Regions from separate parts of the Candidatus Seongchinamella marina genome, predicted to be linked through region 4. Evidence: predicted binding sites of a transcription regulator. Region 4 holds the regulator's gene; each other region holds the start of a gene.
What was found. Region 4 encodes LexA, which represses DNA repair genes until DNA is damaged. Its sites were predicted from a motif close to ACTGTNTNTANANACAGT; they were not measured.
Positions count from the first base shown of each region.

Region 1 (5,963 bases), on a different contig from region 4:
CGAGTAAATAGGCATAGCGAGTTTGCTTACCCAGCCAATCAGTGTTGATGCTGGGGCGTTCATAAAAATGCTGCAACAGACAGCGTTTATCAACCAGTGCCCCACTGTCCAAATTGAAACGGAACTTGTAGAGATGAGCATGCGGCTCCTGCGGCGAATGAATGGGCACATTACTCGGATAACTGGTGAATACCGGGGCCACCAATACCAACTCAGTGGCTCCATCTGCGTCAACTTCCTCCCAGCCATTGACCGTGTGCCAAATGTGACCGTGCATATCAGCATCAAACCAACGCACGGTGGCGTCACTGCCTTCCTGGCGATGCAGCACACCAAAACGCATCATGTAATCGGAGTCGTAATAAAAAGCACTGGCGTGTTCCTTAAACGACTGCCCTGCGTCGAAACGCAATGACAAGTCAGGAAATACCGCGCAATGATCTGTCAGGAAGCCATCATGGACGAATGCTGAAGAGGGTTTAGCCTGGTCGATTTCCTGATAGAAAGTCAGCTCGCCTTTCGATAACACTGAATAGGACACGGAACCGCTTTTCAATTCAGTGCTAAAGGAATGCCAATCGCCGGTGTCAGGATCGATCTTGGGGTGAGCCGTAAAAGGCCCTGTAAGCACACCGCCAAGGCCATCGAACTCGCCCTCACCACTGAGCACCAACAGACCATCTTCAAAACGCACTTGCAGAGCGAAGGGGTAAGCAGTTTCCTGCAGTGCGTAAAGCTTGCCGTGATGGCACTGGATAGCAGTCGTCGCTGAAGCGTTTTTCACACTGTCCATCTTCGGTACCAGCCCGAAACGCTGCTCCATGAGATTGCTGATAATGCGCGCGAGCCCTTTTTTGCCATTGCCGGCTATATCACCAAACTCTGGATACAACTCCTTACCCGCCTCTTGTTCATGCGCAAAGCGCGGAGTGCGCACATAGGTATTTGAGTACCAGGCACGACCCTCTTTAAACTGCACCTGGTGCAACATACCTGCGCCATTAAACATGTGCAGACGCGAACGGGATTCAGTGAACTGTCGGTTAGTACCATTGCGTAGGTAAGCGCCTGTCAGATCATCAGGTAACGTCCCGCTTACCGACAACTCCGCTCTGTCCAGCTCACTGTGTACAGGATCAAAACCGGGCTGGCGATAGGCGCTGTTCTCGTTATAAGAGTCGATGGCGGGATCAGCTTGTAATTTTCGAACCCAAGCAGTTACCAGGCGCGGCAAAAACACCGTGCGCGCCAGCAGCAATGCCAGCAAAACAATGACGACAGTCATTAGGGTGGCCATGGGGTTAGTCTCCGGAAATTGTTGTTATGAGAGTGGGTACCGACGCTGCTTCTGCACTCGACCAGTACCCACTATATTCATTATGAATTTTAGATTTTGGTTTGCATCTTTATCGAGTTTTCGGTGTTTTTACCGTAAGGCGGACGCATCCCGGCAAGTCCCGCGATATCAAATTTTGGCTGGCGGTATATCGCCTTGGCATGACTAAAAGTCTTAAAGCCGTGCTCACCATGATAAGCGCCAGTTCCAGCAGGCCCTACGCCACCGAAGGGCAGGTCCTCCTGCATGATATGCATAATAACGTCGTTAATGCAGACGCCACCTGAGGTAGTGCGATCCAGCACGTCTCGCTCTTCGCGTTTGTCATAGCCGAAATAGTAAGCCGCGAGAGGTCTTGGCTTCGAATTGACGTAATCAATAGTTTCGCTGAAATTTTTATAGGTTTTAATCGGTAGCAACGGTCCGAAAATCTCTTCGTCGAGAATTCGCATATCTTCCGTTGGATTCTTCACAATAGTGGGCGGCAGTTTGTGCGTGCCCTGTTGCAGGGAGAAGTCTTCTGCAGCTGGATTGCACTCAATAATCTCAGCTCCTTTTGCCTTGGCGTCTGCAAGATTTTCCTGCATACGGCTAAAGTGCCTTTCATTAATCATTGACGTGTACTGACCGTTATCCAGCAGCTTTGGGTACATTTCCGCTACCGCAGAATGAATCTCAGCAATCACTTCGTCGACACTTTCTTCGGGCACCATCAGGTAATCGGGCGCCAGGCAAATTTGTCCGGCGTTCATGGTTTTGCCGAGCATCACTCTGCTCATGGCCTGCTTGATATCTGCACTGCGGCTTAGAATCACGGGTGATTTTCCACCGAGTTCCAGTGTTACCGGCACCAGATTTTTTGCCGCAGCCGCCATGATGTGGCGGGCGATGCCGGTTGCCCCGGTAAACAGCAGATGATCGAACGGTAAATTGCTAAAGGCAACCCCGGTTTCTGGCCCTCCGGGAAAGATAGCAACCTCTTTCTCATCCCAGGCATCTTTAACGATATCCGCCATGACCTCGGAAACGGCAGGCGTAAATTCGGAGGGTTTGACCATTGCTCTGTTGCCCGCCGCCAAAATGTCGGCGATCGGAGCAAAAGTTAAGTTAGCGGGAAAATTCCAGGGACTAATCACGCCCACTACACCCAGTGGCTGATACTCAATCCAGGACCGACCACCCAACACGTTCAGAGGAAACATGGTTTTGCGTTTGTCGGGTTTCATCCAGTGTTTGACGTGCTTTATGGCGCTCTTGAACGGCATGATGCTGGCCGAAACGTCCGTTATCATGGACAGCTCTCGGGGGCGGCAACCAAAATCAGTACTGAGCGCCTCTACCAACTGGCCTTGATGCTTGTGAATCGAGGTCATACCCCGTCGCATCCGATCGATACGAACCTCTGCGCTCACATGTCCTTCGGCGGTGTAATCCGCACGCTGGGCCTGCAAAACAGCGGTCATGGCTTCTGCGACAGAGTCCTTTTCAATTTCAGCTTGCTGGGGGGCATTCATGGCTTTCTCCTCGAAAACAGTGGTGTATGGGCCCGACAAACATGAGGTCGCGGCGTAAACCCCCATCCTAGTGCATTCCCACAACATAATAAAACAGGATAAACGGCTTTTTAAACGTGTAGCGGCAGGGAGTAGATTAAACGACGATGCGACATTGCTGACTTTAAGAGCGATATTACGATCGGCAATACTGTTATCGGCTCAAACATTTGTTCCCTGACTTTGTCCGTTGGCGGAAATAGTCTGTATACTTGCGTCTCCACGCGCCCGTAGCTCAGCTGGATAGAGTAACTGGCTTCGAACCAGTTGGTCGGGAGTTCGAATCTCTCCGGGCGCGCCAATCTACAGCGGAACATCTCATGGCTGGAGGTTTTGCTAAAAACGGAGCGGTCCAGGAGCAAATAGACGCGAGCCTGGAAGATGAGATCAGTCGCGCCCGTGATCGCCTGCCCCATGGTAAAAGTCTCCTACAATGTGAGATATGCAGCGCCTCCATCCCTGAAGCTCGCCGCAAAGCCATTCCCGGAGTACGCCTGTGTGTTAAGTGCCAAGCATCGCTCGACGAGGAAGAGGCCGCTTTTTCGGGTTACAACCGTCGGGCTAGTAAGGATAGCCAACTGAGATAGCCCGTTAAAATAGCCCGTTAAAATAGCCCGTTAAATTAACCCGCCCGCCTGCTCCACTCCCAACAGCCAAGTTCACCGAGCTACAGTCTCGCGTAAAAAGCGCTTGCCAATTTTACTGTATATATATACAGTAAAACCAAATACAACAAACGCACACGAGGTGAACTGTGGCCGTAGTAGCAATGTGGAAATGTGATCGGGATAACGCAATGTTTGACAGCAAAAAAGCAGCCGATGCCCATGACAAAATTCTGGAACTGGCGGAAAACTTCAGTCTGCTTCTTGAAAAGCAGGTTGATGGCATCAGCGAGCAAGACGCAGAGAACATTGGGCTTCTGCTCTCCAAAAATAAGGACGTACTGATCGCCGCCTGTAAAGGCAAGCCAGAGCTATTGTTAAACATTGGTAGCGAGAGCGCAGAAGACGCATCGAACGTAACGCCTCTGGCTGCCCAGGCATAGTGCCTAAAGCGGCTTTATAGACAGTATTGTATTGCGCGTGAGCAAATCGGACTCCGATCCTTAGCTTGGCGCGTTGCTGGCGAGTTCTTTGAGGATTACGGTCCAGTGATCCAGAGCGTCATAAAACGCCTTCTTGGGCACTCGTTCGTTTAGGCCGTGAGCAAAGTTGTCTTCAGGGCGCATAAAGAGCCCTGAAATCGCCAAGGTCGGAATGCCTGCGTTTCGAAAATGCATCCCGTCGGTCGCACCCGAAGCCATGTAGCCAATAATCGCCACATCGGGATAGCGAGCATGAACGGTTTTCGATACGGCGGCCATCACGTCCGGGCGCAGCTCCGACATTGGGCTCACAGTGGCCTCACCCAGCTCAACAAATTCAATGGCGTCGTTATCAACCACCTTTGCAAGCTGCGCTTTTATCTCAGCGACGGGCACTCCAGGATAAACGCGACAATTAATAGTGACGGTCGCTGACTGCGGTAAGGCATTTTCAGCATGACCGCCACGAAGCATTGTCGCCACACAGGTTGTCCTGGTTGCTCCAATGTAAGACGGCTCCAATGCAATCCGATCAGAAGCGCTGTTGTCCCCGGGATCTGCTGCAAACCGAACCATTGCCTCTCCCAACTCTCCACCTTTTTGCTTTCCTATCTGCTCAAAGTAACCGAGCGTCATATCACTCCAGCGAACTGGAAACCGGTAGTTTCTGATGCGGGTGATCGCATCAGCCAAGTCATAAATTGCATTATCTACGGCGGGTCTGGAGCTATGCCCACCCGGGTTACGAGTGGTCAATTCCCAGGTCACATAGGTCTTTTCGGCCGCCTGAACATTGTATGACAGCGCCTTTCCCGAGCTGTCCAGGCCGCCACCGCCAGCATCTGAGTTAAGCGCAAACTCTGCCTTGGCGATGTCGGGACGCTCATTTGCCAACATTATGGTTGACGCCATGGTGCTTTCTTCATCGCCCGAAAAAGCAATGATCAAGTCACGATTGGGGACAAAACCCTGTTTACGTAAGCGGATAAAAGTGGAGGTCAGCTGAGAAACCCCGAATTTATTATCATCCGTCCCGCGTCCATAGAAAAAAGTTGCATCCTCGGTCAGCTCAAAAGGAGGGCGCTGCCAGTCACTGGGCAGTGCTTCCACAACGTCCATATGACCCAACAGTAAAATAGGTGCCTTGCCTGAAGATCCATCGCCGCGATACGTTGCCACCAGGGCTGCTGCATCGCCGACGGGAAGAACTTCAACATCATCCGCCGGAAAACCGGCTGCCAATAACTCATCGGCAAGAAAGCTCGCCACTCGCTTCACGTTTCCGGAGTTTTTCACTGACTCAATACCAATAATATGGCGGTAAATATCCAAGGTTTTTTGAGCGTGCTCGCTTGACTCATTTGCGGCGACTGTCAGCACCGGGAACACGATACTGGCCGCGAGGGGGAGTAAAAACTTGTACATTGTCAGCTCCTTACGATTTCGCCCAGTTTAGTAACAAAAGCCTTTTGCGTCATGACAAATCTGAAGTGGAGTAATTTCCTTTGACCACCGCTGCCCGCCTATCGCTGTCGACAGCCGCAATTTAAGCAACTACCATCAATTTGAACAGCGCGCTCAATGCCGTGAAAGCAAAACGTCAGGGAATACAGGAATGCCAAAGCTCAATCGCCCTCTCAAACTCGCTGCATATTGCAGCACACTTGTATTTTCAGTTCTATTCTCCGTTACCGCCGCCGCCAGCAAGCCCAATATCGTAATGGTTGTGATGGACAACTTTGGTTATGGGGAAGTTGGCGTGTATGGCGGTGGCATGTTGCGCGGAGCTCCAACACCCAATATCGATAGCATCGCAACAGAGGGGTACCAGCTTACCAATTTCAATGTTGAGGCCGAATGCACCCCCTCCCGTTCATCCTTAATGACGGGGCGTTATGGCATACGCACCCGGCAACGCCCCAACGATGAACCTCGGGGCATCTGGTATGGCATTACTCCCTGGGAGATCACCCTGGCAGAGATGCTG
Region 1 covers NZ_SHNP01000006.1:169,093-175,055, forward strand. The annotation lists gene EYC87_RS16605 (carotenoid oxygenase family protein) at 1-1,297, opposite strand, end outside; gene EYC87_RS16610 (coniferyl aldehyde dehydrogenase) at 1,387-2,850, opposite strand; tRNA gene EYC87_RS16615 (tRNA-Arg) at 3,114-3,190, shown strand; gene EYC87_RS16620 (DksA/TraR family C4-type zinc finger protein) at 3,210-3,476, shown strand; gene EYC87_RS16625 (YebG family protein) at 3,659-3,937, shown strand; gene EYC87_RS16630 (M20/M25/M40 family metallo-hydrolase) at 3,998-5,401, opposite strand; gene EYC87_RS16635 (sulfatase-like hydrolase/transferase) at 5,592-5,963, shown strand, end outside.
Region 1: a site for LexA is predicted at 3,591-3,608, ahead of EYC87_RS16625 (YebG family protein). Genes of this name have one in related genera too.

Region 2 (5,963 bases), on a different contig from region 4:
ACAGGCTGGTGTAAACCGGCTCATCTGTACCGACAACCAGAAGATCGTCACCCCCAGCTTCATAGAGTGCATTCAGCTCCATCACTCGCTGCTTGAACTCTGGCCGACCAGACTCCGGCTCCGGGGGACCACGCCTTTCAAGCAGCTCCTGAGCATAGGGCGTAAAATATTTGGCCTCGTTCTCCCAAACCATTTCGGCTTGATGGTCTCTGCGCAAGTTAATGCCGCCGTACATCTGTAAGTTCGCATCGTAGTACACATGATGCTTGATCATTAGCGCTACTATTTCATGGGTTTCTGCCGTTTGTGCATCTCCAGGCTCCAGCGCGAGTGTCAGCTGATGTTCAATACGGTCCATGCCCATCAGAATGGCGTCGCGGGTAGAAAGGTCATACTCAACGTTGTAATTGGCAAGATGTCCAGCCGTTGTCATGCCGTTTTTGTGCGCCTGATCAATAATGACTTTTGCCTCAGCCGGTGTAGCTTGCTTTATCTTGATACTGATCACGCCTTGTCGCGCCCAGGCATCAACTTCGTCTCGAATCTCTTGTTCAGAAATATCATTTGGCCAGGCAATGCATTCATCAGCGGCCACCTTGACCTGATACTCACAACGAAAGCCGCCGAAGTAAGGTCCCGATGCAAATAGACGAGGACCAACAGCTTCTCCAGCTTCAATACGGTCACGCTGGGCAATGACGCGTTCGGGAAAAAATTCTCCAGCGGACCAGGTACTGGTTACACCATTGGCAAGCAACACGATGCCGTTATACACAACCTCTTCTGCACGACCATTGTCTACAAGGTCCAGGTTATAGTGCGCATGGAGATCAATCATGCCTGGCAGAACTGTATCGGAGTCGGCTAACACTATGACTTTTGTGTAACCTGAAGAATCTGCTTTGGCCTGAATATCAAGATCGACTATTTTTCCGTCCCGAATCAGAATGCCGCTGTTACGCCGCCGCGTATCGCTAACGCCGTCAAACAGCCAACCCCCTCGAATTAGCAAGGGCTCGGCTTCTGCTTTATTGCTTTCAGCGCTAACCTGAACCGCGATGAAACTGACCAACAACACAATGGCCTTGAACTGGTTCGCTAACTTCAAATTGTGGCTATCAAGCGCCATAATTTTCGTTTCTCCTGACATCCCCCGCTTGTGACTATATCTTGATAGAGCGGCAAACGCTCCGCCGAGTTGCCTACGTGACTATTCTTATTTTTCTGTCTAACTGGCTGACCTTGCCCCATTAATTAGCTAAGAGCTCATAGCCTGCGTAAAAAGTCAGGCCGATTAAAATAAAGCAGCCAATCATAAAAAAGCGCCGCCTAACAGGAACGTAATTGGATCCCATATGAATAATTGCATGAGCAATCCGGCTCACAACAAACAGCCAGGCTGCCACCTGCACATAAATATTAACTGCTGAGATGCTCCATAACACACCAATCAGCACATAGAACAGCAGCGGCACTTCAAACTGATTGCGGATGCAGTTATTAATCTGCAAAACACCGTCTGGCCAGGCGTCATCATGAAGCGCCCTACGCTCTTCATTCACCTGGCCTAATGTCACTGCCTTTTTTTTCGCAACTGCGAGATAGATATACAGACAAAGCGTGAGCATCACCTGAATAAGAACGGGAGAAAATATGTATTTATCTTCCATTTGACGCACCAGCCTCATTAGCCATATTTATGCAACGCTATCATCGCTAGCAACTTTAGTCATATCGACAGGGATTACCAGCTTGCCCGGGCACGGTGAGAGAGACTTTTGACAATTACAGAATACTGTATAAATATACAGTATATGTCAAGCTACGCCGAACTTCATTGCCTCAGCTGCTACAGCTTCCTGCGCAGCGCCTCTCACCCCCACGAACTGGTAGAACGGGCGGCGCAACTGGGCTATGGCGCACTGGCCATCACCGATGAATGCTCTCTTGCGGGAGTAGTAAAGGCTCACGTAGCAGCAAAGGAGGCTGGGCTAAAACTGATCATAGGCAGTGAATTCAAGCTTGAGGAAGGCATTCGCCTGGTAGCTCTAGCGCCCTCTCGCGCAGCCTATAGCGAGCTATCAGGGTTAATCAGTATGGCCCGGCGGCGCAGCCCCAAAGGGGAATATCGGGCCAATCTGCGAGATGTCATCTTTCACCTTAAGCGTTGCCTGCTGATCTGGTTACCCCGAGACAACGATGATCACGACCAGGCCTATGGGCAGCAATTGGCACGGCTGTGTAAAAATCGAATTTGGCTGGGCGTTAGTCACTTACTGGGCAATGACGAAGCCCGGCATTTTGAAAATACCTCGGCACTGGCAACCGCGCTGAATATTCCCCTGGTCGCCTGCGGCGATGTACGCATGCATCTGGCTTCCCGCAAACCATTGCACGATGTGTTTACCGCACTGCACTACAACACCAGCGTGGCCCAACTGGGTCGACGACGCCTGAGCAACAGCCAGCAACATTTGCGATCTCTGGAGCGAATACACCAACTCTATCCCCCCGAGCTGATTCTGGAGACTGAGCGCATCGTATCGCGCTGCAACTTCAGCCTGGACGAACTGCGCTATGAATATCCAGAGGAAGTTGTCCCCCAGGGTCATAGTGCCAATAGCTACCTGCGACAGCTGGTCGATGAGGGCAGCAAGCGCCGCTGGCCTACTGGCACCCCCGAGCCTGTTCAGCAACGTATCGACAGGGAGTTGGAGCTGATTGAAGAACTAAACTACGAGTACTACTTCCTCACTGTTTACGACATTGTTGATTTCGCTCGCTCTCGGGACATTCTTTGCCAGGGTCGAGGCTCCGCCGCCAACTCTGTCGTCTGCTACTGCCTGGGCATTACCGAGGTATCTCCAGAGCAGATATCCCTTTTATTCGAGCGTTTTATCTCCAAGGAGCGCGACGAACCTCCTGATATCGACGTGGACTTTGAACACGAGCGGCGCGAAGAAGTCATTCAATACATTTACCGCAAATACAGTCGCCGACGTGCCGCTCTCGCCGCTACCCTTATCACCTACCGCTCACGCAGTGCTGTACGCGATGTAGGCAAGGCGCTGGGGCTGGACCCGGTATTCGTAGACGACCTGGCCAAATCGCTGGCCTGGTGGGATCGCACTGCCGACTTAAGCAAACGCTTTGAAGAGCAGGGCGTGGCAGGCCACAGCCAGCAGGCAGATTTATTCTACAACCTGGTGCAGCAAATTCTGGGTTTCCCCAGACACCTGTCCCAGCATGTAGGGGGTTTTGTTATTACCCGCAGCCCTATTTCTACACTGGTGCCGGTAGAGAATGCCAGCATGGCTGAGCGCACCGTTATTCAGTGGGATAAGGAAGATATCGAATCACTGGGACTGCTCAAGGTCGATATTCTTGCTCTGGGCATGCTCTCGGCCATCAGAAAAAGCCTGCAAATGGTACATCGCTATAACCCGGCGATTGCGACTGTCAGTGACATTCCCAAGGAAGACGCAGCTACTTACCAAATGCTGCAACAAGCCGACACCACCGGCGTATTCCAAATTGAATCGAGGGCACAAATGTCTATGCTGCCCAGACTCAAGCCAGAGTGTTTTTATGACCTGGTGATTCAAATCGCGATTGTCCGCCCAGGGCCTATACAGGGAGACATGGTGCACCCCTATTTGCGCCGTAAGCAGGGACTTGAGGTAATCACATATCCCTCGGAAGAAATAAAGGGCGTACTGGAAAGAACTCTTGGGGTGCCTATCTTCCAAGAACAGGTCATTCGCCTGGCCATGGTGGCAGCTGGTTTCTCCGGCGGAGAAGCAGACCAACTGCGCCGAGCCATTGCCAACTGGGGTCGCAACAGCAAGTTGCTTGGTTTTGAGCAAAAGCTCACTCAGGGCATGATAGAAAGAGGCTATGACGAGGACTTTGCCCGTCGCCTGTTTGACCAGATCAAGGGCTTTGCCGGTTACGGCTTTCCGGAATCACACTCTGCCAGTTTTGCCCTGCTGGCCTATATTTCCTCCTGGCTCAAGCGACACCACCCTGCTGCATTTTTTGCCGGCCTGCTAAACAGCCAACCCATGGGGTTTTATAGCGCATCACAGTTACTTCAGGACGCTCGCCGCCACGGCGTGGTTGCACTCCCCATAGACGTCAATCAAAGCGACTGGGACCACCAGTTACTGGATCAACACCGGGGCACCAACAAACCTGTTCGCCTTGGCCTGCGTCTGGTAAAAGGCTTGAGCCGAGGCGGTGCCCAGCGCGTCGTTGAAGGGCGCCAGCAATCTCCCTTTCGTCAAATCAGCGACCTGCGTCGCAGAGCCCAACTGGACAAACGTGATATGGAGGCATTGGCGGACGCAGACGCCCTGGTTTCCCTAAGCGGCCATCGCCATCAGTCTCAATGGCAAATTATGGCGCTTGAAGAGGCACGCCCTTTATTACAGGACGAGCAATTTCAAAACGCGCACTATTTCAATGACAAGGTACAACTATCCGCCCCAGCCGTTGCTGAAGAAGTATTGTCCGACTATCGCGCCACTGGCCTCACCCTGCGCGCTCATCCGCTAAGCCTGCTACGCGACCAGGCACCCTTCAACCGCTGTAAGAAGCAGGTAGATTTGCCACATTTGGGCAATCACCGCTTTGTACGCATCGCCGGACTGGTGACCTGCCGCCAACGCCCGGGCAGTGCCTCGGGCGTACTATTCCTCACTCTCGAGGATGAAACCGGCAATAGTAATGTCGTGGTCTGGCAACGTACCCAGCAGCACTTTCGCCAGGCGCTGATGTCGGCCCAGTTATTACTGGTCACTGGCACTGTCGAGACAAAAGATAACGTCACCCATGTTATCGCTGGCGCACTCTACGACTACACCAGTGAACTGGACAACCTGCGGGTGAAGTCGAGAAACTTTCATTGATCCGGCTCTCAAAAACAACCGCTTAATATTCAACCAGCTCTATTTCGATGCCCTACCCTGCTAACAAGACTTAATGCGACTAAACGTTAATCAGCGCTTGCGAGCTTGACCTGCTGTTCTAAAATATAGTCTGGAAGAAATCTAGACTCCGAAGGAAACAACATGCACATTGCCAAATACCTGATCGCCGCCACCGCACTGGTCGCCGCGACCACAGCACAGTCCCAGGTACCGCCACCAGCGGATGTTGGCGCCCTATCCAAAGTCTACCCCGGTTCAACTTACTCGCCATACGCAGGCCAAGATTTCGCTAATGATGTCTACTGGGGCGATACTCACCTGCATACCGATATGTCTATGGACGCAGGTGCCTTCGGCAATCGCCTTGACCTGAATGCTGCCTACCGGTTTGCCCGTGGCGAAGAAGTACAGTCCACTACCGCAGGGCCCGTGCGCCTGTCACGGCCTCTCGATTTCCTGGTGATTGCTGATCACTCTGACAACATGGGATTTTTCCCCGATATGCTGTCGGGAGCTCCCCACATCCTGTCCAATCCAACGGGTAAAGATTGGTACAACCGAATTAAGGCAGGCAAAGGCGTAGGAGTTGCGTTGGAATTGATTGGCCTGTTTTCACAGGGCCAGTTCGACCCTGAACTTGTTTACACCCCCGATTCAGAGCCCTACAAAGACGCCTGGGCGCGAACTGTAGAAGCAGCAGAACGTTTCAACGAACCGGGCCGGTTTACTGCCTTCATTGGCTATGAGTGGACCTCGTTAGTCAAAGGCGGAAACATGCACCGAGTCGTCATCTACCGTGACGGAGCCGACAAAGGCGGCCAAATGGTGCCCTACACCACCATTGAGCCTCAGGGCAGCGCCAACCCGATGGACTTGTGGAAATGGCTCGCAAATTTCGAAGAGAAAACCGGCGGCGACGTTCTGGCGATTGCCCACAATGGCAACCTCTCCAATGGCATTATGTTCCCAATGCAAGCTCAATATGATGGCAGGCGTTTGGACGCTAAGTACGTCGAGCAAAGATCCAAGTGG
Region 2 covers NZ_SHNP01000005.1:162,542-168,504, reverse strand. The annotation lists gene EYC87_RS14420 (amidohydrolase family protein) at 1-1,129, opposite strand, end outside; gene EYC87_RS14415 (MAPEG family protein) at 1,251-1,670, opposite strand; gene EYC87_RS14410 (error-prone DNA polymerase) at 1,815-4,910, shown strand; gene EYC87_RS14405 (DUF3604 domain-containing protein) at 5,073-5,963, shown strand, end outside.
Region 2: a site for LexA is predicted at 1,795-1,812, ahead of EYC87_RS14410 (error-prone DNA polymerase). Genes of this name have one in related genera too.

Region 3 (5,963 bases), on a different contig from region 4:
CGTGATGTCAGTGCCCGCCCACGACGAGCGCGATCACGCCTTCGCCTGCAAATATGATCTGCCCATTGTGCAGGTCGTCGACAAAGCCGGTGATGAATTCAGCTACGATGCCAGCACCTGGCAAGACTGGTACGCTGACAAGGCTGACACAACCACCATCAACTCAGCCGAGTTCGACGGGCTAGATTTCCAGAGTGCCTTTAATGCAATTGCCAACAAGTTGGAAGCACTGGGCAAGGGCAAGCCCACGGTTAACTATCGCTTGCGCGACTGGGGCGTTTCCCGCCAGCGCTACTGGGGCGCGCCGATTCCCATCATCAACTGTGACAGTTGTGGTGCAGTTGCTGTCCCTGAAAAAGATCTACCCGTGATTTTACCCACCGAGGTGGCGTTTGAAGGCGTGGGTTCACCGATCAAGAAAATGCCCGAGTTTTATGAGACGACGTGTCCAAGTTGCGGGGCCGATGCCATCCGCGAGACCGACACTTTTGACACGTTCATGGAGTCGTCCTGGTACTACGCGCGCTACGGTTGCGCCAAAAACGATCAGGCAATGCTGGATGGCGAAGCCGACTACTGGACACCGGTGGACCAGTATGTGGGTGGTATCGAACACGCCATTCTTCATTTGCTGTACTCCCGTTTTTATCACAAGTTGCTGCGCGACGAGGGCCTGATAAGTTCTGATGAGCCCTTTATTCGCCTGCTTACCCAGGGCATGGTGTTAAAGGACGGGGCCAAAATGTCCAAGTCCAAGGGGAACACGGTAGATCCGCAGTCGCTGATTGACCAATACGGTGCCGATACGGTGCGCCTGTTCTCCATGTTCGCCGCACCACCAGAGCAATCGCTGGAGTGGTCTGATTCTGGCGTAGAAGGCGCTAACCGTTTCCTCAAGCGTCTTTGGAAACTGGTGCACAGGCACCTGGCTGCGGAGCCTGCCCCTGTCCTGGACACTGCGACCCTGACCGACCAGCAAAAAAATGCTCGCCGCAAAACTCACGAGACCATCGGCAAGGTCAACGACGATTATGGCCGTAGGCAGACATTCAATACTGCCATCGCCGCGATAATGGAGCTCTGCAACGAACTGGGCAAGCTGGACGACTCTGCACAAAGCCGGGCGGTAATGGACGAAGCGCTGCGTGCAGTAGTGTTAATGCTGGGCCCAATCACTCCCCACGTCTGCCACACTTTGTGGCCCATGCTGGGCGGCGAAGGCGATGTACTTAACGCCGCATGGCCTGTTGCGGACGAAGCAGCACTGACCCGCGACAGCATTGAAATAGTAGTTCAGGTTAATGGCAAAGTACGCGCTAAAATGGAAATTGCCACCAACACTGATAAAGCCACGGTGGAAGCAGATGCCCTGGCACAGGACAACGTACAGCGCTTCCTTGAGGGAGTAACAGTACGCAAAGTGATTGTAGTGCCGGGCAAATTAGTTAATATTGTTGCCAACTAACCACTCAGGGAAACACTCCATGCAGCAGCGCCTGATTCAAGCTTTATTCTTGCTCAGTAGTGTCTTGCTGCTCTCAGCCTGTGGCTTTGCGCTGCGCGGTACTGGCGATGTAGCCGTTTCCGAAGAATGGCGCTCCATGCACCTCATCACCAACAATCCCAACAGCGAATTTAGCCGGGAAGTGAAAACCCGATTCGCGGCCAATGGAGTGGAGTGGCAAGAAGACAGGGAAAACGCCAACTATGCAGTAGTCCTTGGGCCTGAACAATTCAACCAACGCAACCTGTCGCTAAACTCTGAAGCCCGGGCTGCTGAATTTGAGCTCTCAATGCGCTCCACTTTTTCGGTCAAAGATAGTGAAGGCAAAGCGGTGCTTGGTGACACCACAAGCACGGTTGTCAAACAAATGGAAAATGACCCTCGCAATGTCGTGGGCAAGGCTGAGGAAATTCGTATTCTCAAAGCCGAAATGCGCGGCGAACTGGCCCAGCAGATTTTACGCCGCATCGCCTTCTTTGCCGCCGCACAGGAATCCTGATGCGCGTCTACCCGGAGAAGCTCGCCGGACAACTACAACAGAACCTGCTGCCGGTTTACCTCATCAGCGGCGACGAGCCGCTACTGGTGCAGGAGTGCTGCGACCAGGTGCGCCTGGCAGCGCGCAATGCCGGTTGCACTGACCGCGAGGTCATTGACGTAAGTAACCCTGGCTTCAAATGGGACGAAATTCTCGGCAGCGCCTCCAGCATGTCTTTGTTTGCCGATCGCAAACTGGTAGAGCTGCGTATTCCCACGGGCAAGCCAGGCGCAGAGGGCAGCAAGGCATTGGTGGAGTACCTGAACATTAGTGCTGGTAGCGAAGACGTACTGTTAATTATCGCCGGCAAGATCGACAAACAATCGACCAACAGCAAATGGTATAAAGCCCTGGATAACGCTGGCGCTGCCGTACAGGTTTGGCCAGTGGATGCCAAAGACTTGCCCCGCTGGCTACAGCAACGAGTCAGTGCCGCCGGTATGTCTATCGACAATGATGCGCTGCAGTTACTGTGCGATCGGGTTGAAGGTAATCTGCTGGCTGCGGTGCAAGAAGTGGAAAAACTCAAACTACTGGCCGAGGGTGGCCAGATTACCGCAGAAACTGTAACGACTTCTGTGTCTAATAACGCCCGCTACAACCTTTTTGACATGACCGACAACGCCCTAAAAGGCAATGCCGCAGGAAGCCTTAGAATGCTGCATGGATTGCGCGGCGAAGGCACTGAACCGGCCGTGGCCCTTTGGGCACTGCTGCGTGAGATACGCACCCTCTATCAGGCACAACAGTCCGTTGACTCCGGTCAAAACCCACAGCAGGCATTGAGCTCACTGAGAGTCTGGAAAAACCGCATAGGCCTGATGCAAGGGGCACTGGGACGTCACAGCCGCGACTCGCTGTCACACTTAATGGAGCAAGCCACAGAGGTAGACGGCAGTATCAAAGGTTTCTCCGGGGGCAAGCCCTGGGACAATTTAGAGTCTTTAATACTCGATCTCGCCAGCGTTCGTTAAACAACCACTTTCCAACACAAACAGGGCTGAAACCGGCACTGCCGATGCCGGTGCCACCGTGCAGTGGCACTCATCTACACATGTCGCCTAATGAGACAGGTGCTGGCAGTATGTAAATTTTACCGCTTGCAAAGCCCGCTGAGCACAACTACTGTATATACAAACAGTGTATGAATATACAGCAGAGGGCGCGGCCATGAATGAGGCACTACAGCAGGTTATTAATCGTAACGACACCTGGCAGGGACACCTGGCCGGCCAGGTACTTTCCGCCAACGGCGACAGCCACTGGGATGAGGATCGTCTCTCCACCGGTTACAGCACGCTGGATAAAGAGCTGCGCAGCGATGGCTGGCCTCTTGGCAGCACGGTAGAAGTACTCAGCGATGGCTGCGGTCTGGGCTCCATGGGCCTGTTCCTGCCCGCCATGGAAAAACTTAGCGCTGAAGGCCGCTGGCAGGTATTTATTGCCCCACCTTTCACACCTTACGCACCCTTGCTCAAGGCAAGGGGCATAGATACCGACCAGATTCTGCTGGTACACCCCAAAAGTCGTGAAGACCTGTTGTGGGCTACCGAGCAAGCCCTACGCAGCACCACCAGCAGCGCTGTGTTCAGCTGGCTTGGCGCAGATGAGTACAGCTATAGCGAACTGCGCAAGCTGCAACTGGCCGCCGCCAGCGGCGACAGCCTTTCGGTGTTATTTCGCCCCCAGGAGGCCGCCCGTAATCACGCTCCCGCGAGCCTGCGCTTGCAAATGCGCGAATACCGCAAGGTACATATTCTCAAGCAACGCGGCGGCAACCAGTATATAGACGTGACCCTGCCCCCGTCGGAAGACGTGCCAGAGCATCCTCAGCTGTGGGAAGTACCTTCGTGGCAGGCGAGCCCCGGGCAGGCAAGCCCCGGGCAGGCGAGCCCAAAGGCCCAGCCGGCGTTTTCATTTGCCTGAGTAAAAGCGGGGCATGATAGAAGTCAAACATCCGCAAGCCCCGCTCTGCTAAACTCCGCTCTGCACTTTTTTAAACGCACAGAGATTGGAGCCAAGCAATGCAAGATTTTCCCCATCACTACCTCGTATCCGCCAACGCTGAAGCCGCAGGCACAGTTGCCCTGAAAAGCGACAATATGCCGCAAATCGTTTCCGCACCACCCGCGGAATTCGGCGGCTCGGGAGACCAGTGGTCACCTGAGCATTTGCTGGTAGCTTCCGTTGCCGACTGCTTCATTCTCACCTTTCGCGCTATTTCAAGCGCGTCAAAAATGGAGTGGGTGTCGCTAGAGGCAACAGCAGAGGGCGTGTTGGATAAAGTAGAAAGAGCACCGCAGTTCACTGCATTTACCGTAAAAGCCACTCTCACTGTGCCTGCAGGCACAGATGAAGCAAAGGCCCGGCGCTTGCTGGACAAAGCCGAGGGCGCCTGCATGATCACCAATTCTATGAAGGCTCCGTGCCACCTTAATGCTGATATAGTTTTCGCCTCTTAAATTAGCGCTGCGACGCAGCCTGCGAGAGCAATATGGATGAGTGGCTAACAGAATACGGCGTCACCCTTGGCGTTGGAGCACTCATCCTGTTCATGATTTTTATTGTTTGGGACCTCGCCAAGCGCAGCAATGCCGGCGACATACAGTGAACAATATAAAACTCACTATTGGCGACATTACTACCGCTGAGGTAGACGCTATTGTGAATGCTGCCAACGAAGTGATGCTTGGCGGTGGCGGTGTTGACGGCGCCATTCACCGCGCCGCCGGCCCCGAACTGTTAGCCGAATGCAGGAAAGTACCCGCGATGAACGGCATACGCTGCCCCACTGGCCAGGCACGGATTACCGGCGCTGGCGAGCTACCTGCAAGCTACGTGATTCACACGGTGGGACCTGTGTACGATGAAGCAGAAAACCCCGCAGAATTGCTCGCACTCGCCTATCGCAACAGCCTGTTACTAGCGCTGGAAAACCAGTGCCAATCGATTGCGTTCCCCGCCATATCCTGTGGTGTATTTGGGTATCCCCTGGACGCGGCTGCAGAGGTGGCTTTCGCGACTTGCAGCGAACAACAATTCAAATCGCTGGATATCAGCTTTTATCTTTTTGGGAATCGGATATTTGAGATCTGGCAGCCAGTTTTCAACCCAGCCAAAGTTTAACCCCACCTAAAAGAAACCAATTTCAGGCAGTCGCTGGCTAGTCCGCTTTTGTCGGCCTAGAGTTGTTTCCGGGTGGCATGGATGCCGTCTGAAAATCACTACACGGAGGTAGTGCGATGAAATATGGATTCGCCGGCAGCCTGGCGCTGCTTGTTCCCACATTGGCGCTAGGACAATCCTCTTCTGCCGATCACACAGACCACTCGGCCATAATTGAAACCGTTGAGCTAACTCTCCCGCGTCACTCCACAACACTCATAAACCCATCAAGCCGTGATGAGCAGCCTGCTATTGCAAACCAAGGTAGCGAGACTGCCACTAGCAGTCAGACCCAGTCAGCCGGAGAGCGTAACTACTCACAGCGCATCACTTTTTCTGAACTACCGCTAGAGACCACCATCAGCGACCAATACCGGGACAGGGGCATTGTTTTGGGAGGATCCTCCCCCATCACTACAGCCGACGTGGCTTCTTCGACACCTCCGGTATTGGCTGGCATGCCCCTGTTTGAAGGGGACATTACAGGACGCTTTGTTGTACCCGGCACTGACCAGCCCTCTTCTGTTTACCAGTTCACCTGGGACATCGGTCACTTCGACGCTGTTGAATCTGTGCAAATGGATTTCTTCGGACCCCAGGGGCAGCTGCTCTACACCTACAAAAATCACGACGAAGGCAGTTTTCGCTACGTTGCGAGAGGCGGCAACATAGGCATTGCCAGCTGGCGAATGTACGTGGTCACAACAGAGCCGGCGGGATTTGGAATTGATAATCTATTTTTCTCAATTCCGGGAA
Region 3 covers NZ_SHNP01000005.1:180,742-186,704, reverse strand. The annotation lists gene leuS (leucine--tRNA ligase) at 1-1,465, shown strand, start outside; gene EYC87_RS14520 (LPS-assembly lipoprotein LptE) at 1,485-2,003, shown strand; gene holA (DNA polymerase III subunit delta) at 2,003-3,016, shown strand; gene imuA (translesion DNA synthesis-associated protein ImuA) at 3,213-3,968, shown strand; gene EYC87_RS14505 (OsmC family protein) at 4,067-4,504, shown strand; gene EYC87_RS14500 (DUF2788 domain-containing protein) at 4,537-4,653, shown strand; gene EYC87_RS14495 (O-acetyl-ADP-ribose deacetylase) at 4,650-5,168, shown strand; gene EYC87_RS14490 (DUF6531 domain-containing protein) at 5,285-5,963, shown strand, end outside.
Region 3: a site for LexA is predicted at 3,167-3,184, ahead of imuA (translesion DNA synthesis-associated protein ImuA). Genes of this name have one in related genera too.

Region 4 (5,963 bases):
GTATCCACCGTATGTGCGCGCCCCCACGTATAGTCAACAATCTGGTCCGGTATGACCAGGCGCCCGGGACGCATGGTTGCAGAAATGCCGCCCACTGCGTTAATTGCAATCAGGTCCGTCACCTGCAGGGACTTTAACGCCCAGACATTGGCCCGGTAGTTAATCAGGTGCGGTGGTATCATTTTGGGGCTGCCGTGACGCTGCAGGAAAAACACGCGAACTCCTCCCAGCATTCCCTCTTCAACTGCCCGGGACGGGTCTCCATAGGGGGTCTCCACGGCGTGACTATCGACGATCTCGAGGCCTTCGAGTTGATCGATACCGGTGCCTCCAATGATTCCCAGGGTTTTCATGCACCGTGCTCCGGGTCCATCTGCATCACCTGCTCCACATGCAAAGTCTGTGTCGGAAATGCGACATCTGCGCCATTACTGATCACAATATCAAGAATTTTGAGCATGACATCCTGCTTTATCTCGTGAAAACGCACCCAGTCTGTAGTCTTGGTGAAGGTGTAAACAAAGAAGTCCAGGGATGAGGGCCCGAAAGAGACAAAATTGACGATCAAGGTGCGCGACAAATCAATCTCCTGGTGACTCTGCAGCATTGCTCTCACCTGCTCGACAATCGGCGCCATACTCTGTGAATCCTGGTAGCGAATGCCCACTGTTTCATAGATTCGCCGGTTGAACATACGCGATGGGTTCTCCACCGAGATTTGACCAAACACGGCGTTGGGGACGTACAGCGGTCTCTGGTCAAAAGTACGAATTCGTGTCAAGCGCCAGCCTATATCTTCTACTGTACCTTCAATATTTCTGTCGGGTGAACGAATCCAGTCACCAGTGGTAAAGGGGCGATCCAAGTAAATACTGAGCCCACCAATAAAGTTAGCCAGCAGATCTTTGGCGGCAAAACCCACGGCAATACCGCCAATACCACCAAAAGCCAGCAAGCCCGAAATGGACACACCAATACTTTGCAATACCCCCAGACCCGCAATGACCCAAAGACATATTCGAGAGAGCTGAATCACCGCACGGACAGTGGCTTTGTCGGTGGACTGGCTATTTCCATAGCGCTCGCGCATCAATTCATTCTCAACACCGCCGATCAAACGATGCAGGAACCAAACGACCAACAACACCAGAGCAGTGTCGTACACCTCAATTAAACGCGCCTGTAGGTTAGCGCCGACCTCATAAGTGTCCAGAGCGATGTATCCGACCAGCACCCAAAGCACGAGTCGGACGGGTCGCTCCAGCGCGGTGACGACCACATCGTCCCACTTGTTCCGATTGCTCCCTGCTGCCCGATGCAATCGCCGGATCAAATGGCCCAGCAGCAAGTGGCCCGCTAGCCCGGCCATCAGCAAGACCATCAAAGCCAGTAACTCCGGCTGCAGGCCAATAGCGGTGGCCACTGATTCCAGCCAGGCATTGAAACGATTCAAGGGCTAATCCTCTCGCAAAAAAAATACAGGTTTTTAGACAAGTTTGTCATGTTCAGGGCCCTCCTTAATTCAAGGGGAGTATATAAATTGTCGCACCGATTGAAGTCAACTCTGGAAGTGTAACGCAACTGATTGATCTATTTTGAAAAGAAAACTGAGTAAGATAAAAAGAATTTAAAACGCACGGTTTATAGCCTTTTTACATAATGGACAGCCTTTACCAGCGTGATATGTTGAGCCATCGAATAGCCAAAATGCCAGAGGACAGATAGATGAAGATGCTCAGCCCCATGGTCGGGGGTTGGTACAAAGACCTCCAAACCAGCGCTCTGTTTGAGGTAGTCGACTGGGACCCGACAACCCTGACAATCGAAACCCAATACCTCGATGGTGAGGTATCAGAATACGACCTGGATGCTTGGCGCGAGATGCTGTTGCAGAAAGCCGAGGCACCCGAAGACTGGCGCAGTGCTTTTGAGCTGGACGACGAAGACCTATTGGATCCCGATCTGCCCATGCACCCCGAGGATTGGACCAACCCAATCAATTCTATAGAGCCCGATGCCATGTACGGCGTCGAGGACTACTAGTTAAATCTGCGCCAGTTTTCCCGGACTAAGCTCGGCTTCACCACAGATGCAGCGCAACAGCGACAGGGCATACTCCTGTTATAACCGCGCTTTACGCTGTCGCCAGCAGCAGACAAGCCCATTGTTTTTATCTGCCACACCTGTATATAATTACAGCACCTGTATAAATAAACAGATAGGGGCAACCATGGAAAAGCTCACCAACAGACAACAACAGGTGCTGGATGTTATCCGCCAGCATATCGACCATACTGGCTACCCTCCTACGCGGGCTGACATCGCCAGAGAGCTGGGGTTCAAGTCAGCAAACGCCGCAGAGGAGCATCTTAAGGCCCTGGCCCGAAAAGGCGCTATTGAAATCATTCCCGGCGCATCCCGCGGCATTAAGCTTCCCGATACGGCAGGTATTCCTATCGTTGGCCGTGTTGCGGCCGGTAACCCGGTTCTTGCAGAAGAGAATATAGAGGATTACTGCGATCTGCCCCCTGAGTTTTTCAAGCCCAGAGCAGACTACTTTCTTCGTGTCACCGGTGACAGCATGATCGATATCGGTATATTTGATGGCGACTTACTGGCGGTGCACAGCACGCCAGTCGCCAATAACGGAGATGTGGTGGTTGCGCGCATAGAAGACGAGGTCACCGTCAAGCGCCTGCAAAAAGGGCCCAATGAGCATCAACTGCAACTACTGCCTGAGAACCCAGATTACGAACCGATCAAAGTTGATCTGCGTGAGCAGGGTTTTGCAATTGAAGGCTTAAGCGTTGGAGTATTGCGCCGTAGTCACTGACTGCGAGGTGTATACTGAAGCGGAAAAAAACCTGACAGAGCGCTGTTGCCGTCTGTTGGGAGCCGGTTTGCGATATCGAGAGCCCGGCGTTTGAAATTCTATCGCTGCGACTAGTGAAGGACTCTGGAGGCCTCAACAGTGGGCTCGATTTCTACCTCGCCCTGTTCGGCCATTTCGGCGGCCGCCTGTATCCCAGCCTGTATCATCGCTTTGGCGACTTCAAGGCTGTTGTCCATCATGTAAACGCGCGACTCTTCTGAGAAACGGATAACCACAAGCGGCTCGGAATCATCGTCAGCACGTTGCAATACGATTTCTCCGTCGCCCAGATCTACGATCTCTAGTAAGGATGCAGACACTCAATAAACCTCTCGTTGCTTTAACTTCGTTAACATTCTAACAGCCGGTCAGGCTCCTAGATAGCACTAAATCCGGCAGGCGCAGTGCAGCGCTGGATGGCCTTTACAGGACGACCGGTCTAGTACTCGTCCAAAGAATCGCCCATACGATCAAACAGGGTTTGCAGCTGAGCAGCCCAAAGCGAAGCCTGGTCAAACCCGGGTGCAGGTGAACTGACTGCAAGGTTGCCCAAGCTTGCGATTGGACTTGGGAGCGAATCGGCAGAAAGCATTTCGCCAATCCAGCCGCTCTCCTCCAGGCGCTGAAACTCCAAGAGTTCTCCCGGCACGGCTTTGCCATCAGCGACTTCGGGTAACTCGGCAACGCACTGCGGTGGTTGGACGGGCAAGCCGCCAGGACGGGTAATTTCAACTAAAAACCAGCCATAGGCATGCCCAAGGTGCAGCCGAACGGCCGGCAAAAATGCCTGGGTTAAGGTGATTGTCGCAACCGCCTCAGCCGCCAGATCACGGCGCCAGGCGGCGAGCAGGATTCGGGCCAGGTAGAGCGCGTGATTCGCCTGACCTCGAGCGGAGCTCATGTTATTTGCGCGCCCTGCTCTTGCTGAGTTCCTCTTCCCACTTACCCTTGCGATAAAAGGCCTTCCAACCCGTGGCTTTGCCATCTTTCTCGGTCATCACGTATTGCTCTTTGGACTTCCGGCTATACCGCACCTGAGCTCGATTACCGTCGTCATCCTCTGTTGGTGCGGCAAAGATGAACTTGTACTTGGAGTCGATCTCACTCTTGTGAGGCAGCAACTCATCGACAAAAGGTGCCCTGGTTTCCCGGTTACGCGGAAACTGGCTGGCCGCCAAAAACATTCCAGCGGCGCCGTCGCGTAATACGTAGGTATCTTCTACTTTCTGACACTCCAACTCGGGCATGGGTACAGGATTCATCTTCGGAGGGGCAGCTTCGCCGTTGCGCAACAGCTTGCGGGTATTTTTACACTCCTCTGAGGTACACCCGAAGTATTTACCGAAGCGACCGTTTTTCAACTGCATTTCGGCACTGCACTTATCGCACTCAAGAATGGGGCCTTCGTAGCCTTTGATCTTGAATTTACCGTGCTCAACTTCGAAACCATCACAGTCCGGATTATTGCCGCACACATGCAGCTTACGATCTTCGTCGATCAGGTAGCTGTCCATCGCCGCGTTGCACTTCTTGCAACGATGGCGTTCCAATAATTGCCGTGATTCGGCTTCGTCATCCGCGTCTTCGCGAATTGCCTCGTCACCAGAAGTCAGGTTAATCGTGTTTTTGCAGCGCTCTTTGGGTGGTAATGCGTAGCCGGAGCAGCCCAGGAACACACCCGTGCTGGCAGTCCGTATCTGCATATCTCGGTCACATTTAGAGCACTTGATGTCAGTCATTGTGGGTTCGTTGGGTTCCATCCCCGCAGGCTCGGGCTCTGCCGCTGCCTCCAGTAATCCGCTGAACTCGGCATAAAATGCATCGAGTAGGTCACGCCAATCCCTATCGCCGTCGGCAACATCATCCAGCCGTTCTTCCATACCTGCGGTAAAGCCATAGTCCAGAAGATCGGGGAAGCTTTTCTGTAGCCGCTGGGTAACAATGTCGCCCATTTTTTCTGCATAAAATCGCTTATTCTCCAGGCGCGCGTAGCCACGATCCTGGATAGTAGAAATAATCGATGCGTACGTTGACGGACGACCAATGCCTCGTTTTTCCAACTCGCGGACCAGGCTCGCTTCTCCGTAGCGAGGGGTCGGCTTGGTAAAATGCTGCACCGGATCAAGCTTCTTCAGCGCCAGTACGTCGCCTTCGTTTACGTCTGGCAGCACCGAATCGTCACCCTTACGACTGGCGGGAGGCTGCACCTTGGTATAGCCATCGAAGCGGATGATTCGGCCCTTCGCATTGAGTTGGTAATCACCGGCACTGGCGGTAATTGTGGTGGCTGTGTACTCCGCTGCAGGCATCTGACCGGCAACGAACTGACGCCAGATCAGTTCATAAAGGCGCTCAGCGTCGCGCTCCATACCTTTCAACGACGCCTGCAGCACATTGACGTCCGAGGGACGGATGGCCTCGTGCGCTTCCTGCGCACCTTCCTTGGAGGAGTATGAGTTGGGGCTGTCAGGCAGATAGCGTTTGGAAAAATTGGATTCGATATAGCCGCGACAGGCTGCGACAGCCTCGGCACTCAAATTGGTCGAGTCTGTCCGCATGTAGGTGATGTAGCCTGCCTCATACAGGCGTTGCGCCATCATCATGGTCTTCTTGACGCTGTACCCCAGGCGCGTGCTCGCAGCCTGCTGCAGCGTTGAGGTAATAAATGGAGCCGGTGGCTTGGAGCGTGTGGGCTTGTCCTCTCGACCACTGATGGAATAAGGCAGCGACTCCAATTCTGAGGTCGCTTTACTCGCGCTTTGTTCATCTCCGGGGCGAAAGTTCTCTCCTTTGTGCTTGCGCACCTGAAACCGCACTTCCTGTTTTGCGTGAGTGGCCAGGTCTGCGTGAATCTCCCAATACTCCTCGGGAATAAACGCATGAATTTCTCGCTCGCGCTCCACAATCAAACGCACCGCCACAGACTGCACTCGCCCGGCAGACAGGCCACGGGCCACCTTGGACCAGAGCAGCGGTGAGACCATATACCCAACGACCCGATCCAAAAAGCGTCGTGCCTGCTGAGCGTTTACCCTATCCTGATCAAGGTAGGCAGGTTTTTCAAAAGCCTCGGTGATAGCCTTCTTCGTAA
Region 4 covers NZ_SHNP01000002.1:604,438-610,400, forward strand. The annotation lists gene EYC87_RS07695 (S-methyl-5'-thioinosine phosphorylase) at 1-353, opposite strand, end outside; gene EYC87_RS07700 (mechanosensitive ion channel family protein) at 350-1,453, opposite strand; gene EYC87_RS07705 (DUF6763 family protein) at 1,726-2,043, shown strand; gene lexA (transcriptional repressor LexA) at 2,231-2,833, shown strand; gene EYC87_RS07715 (hypothetical protein) at 2,944-3,192, opposite strand; gene EYC87_RS07720 (hypothetical protein) at 3,312-3,773, opposite strand; gene topA (type I DNA topoisomerase) at 3,775-5,963, opposite strand, start outside.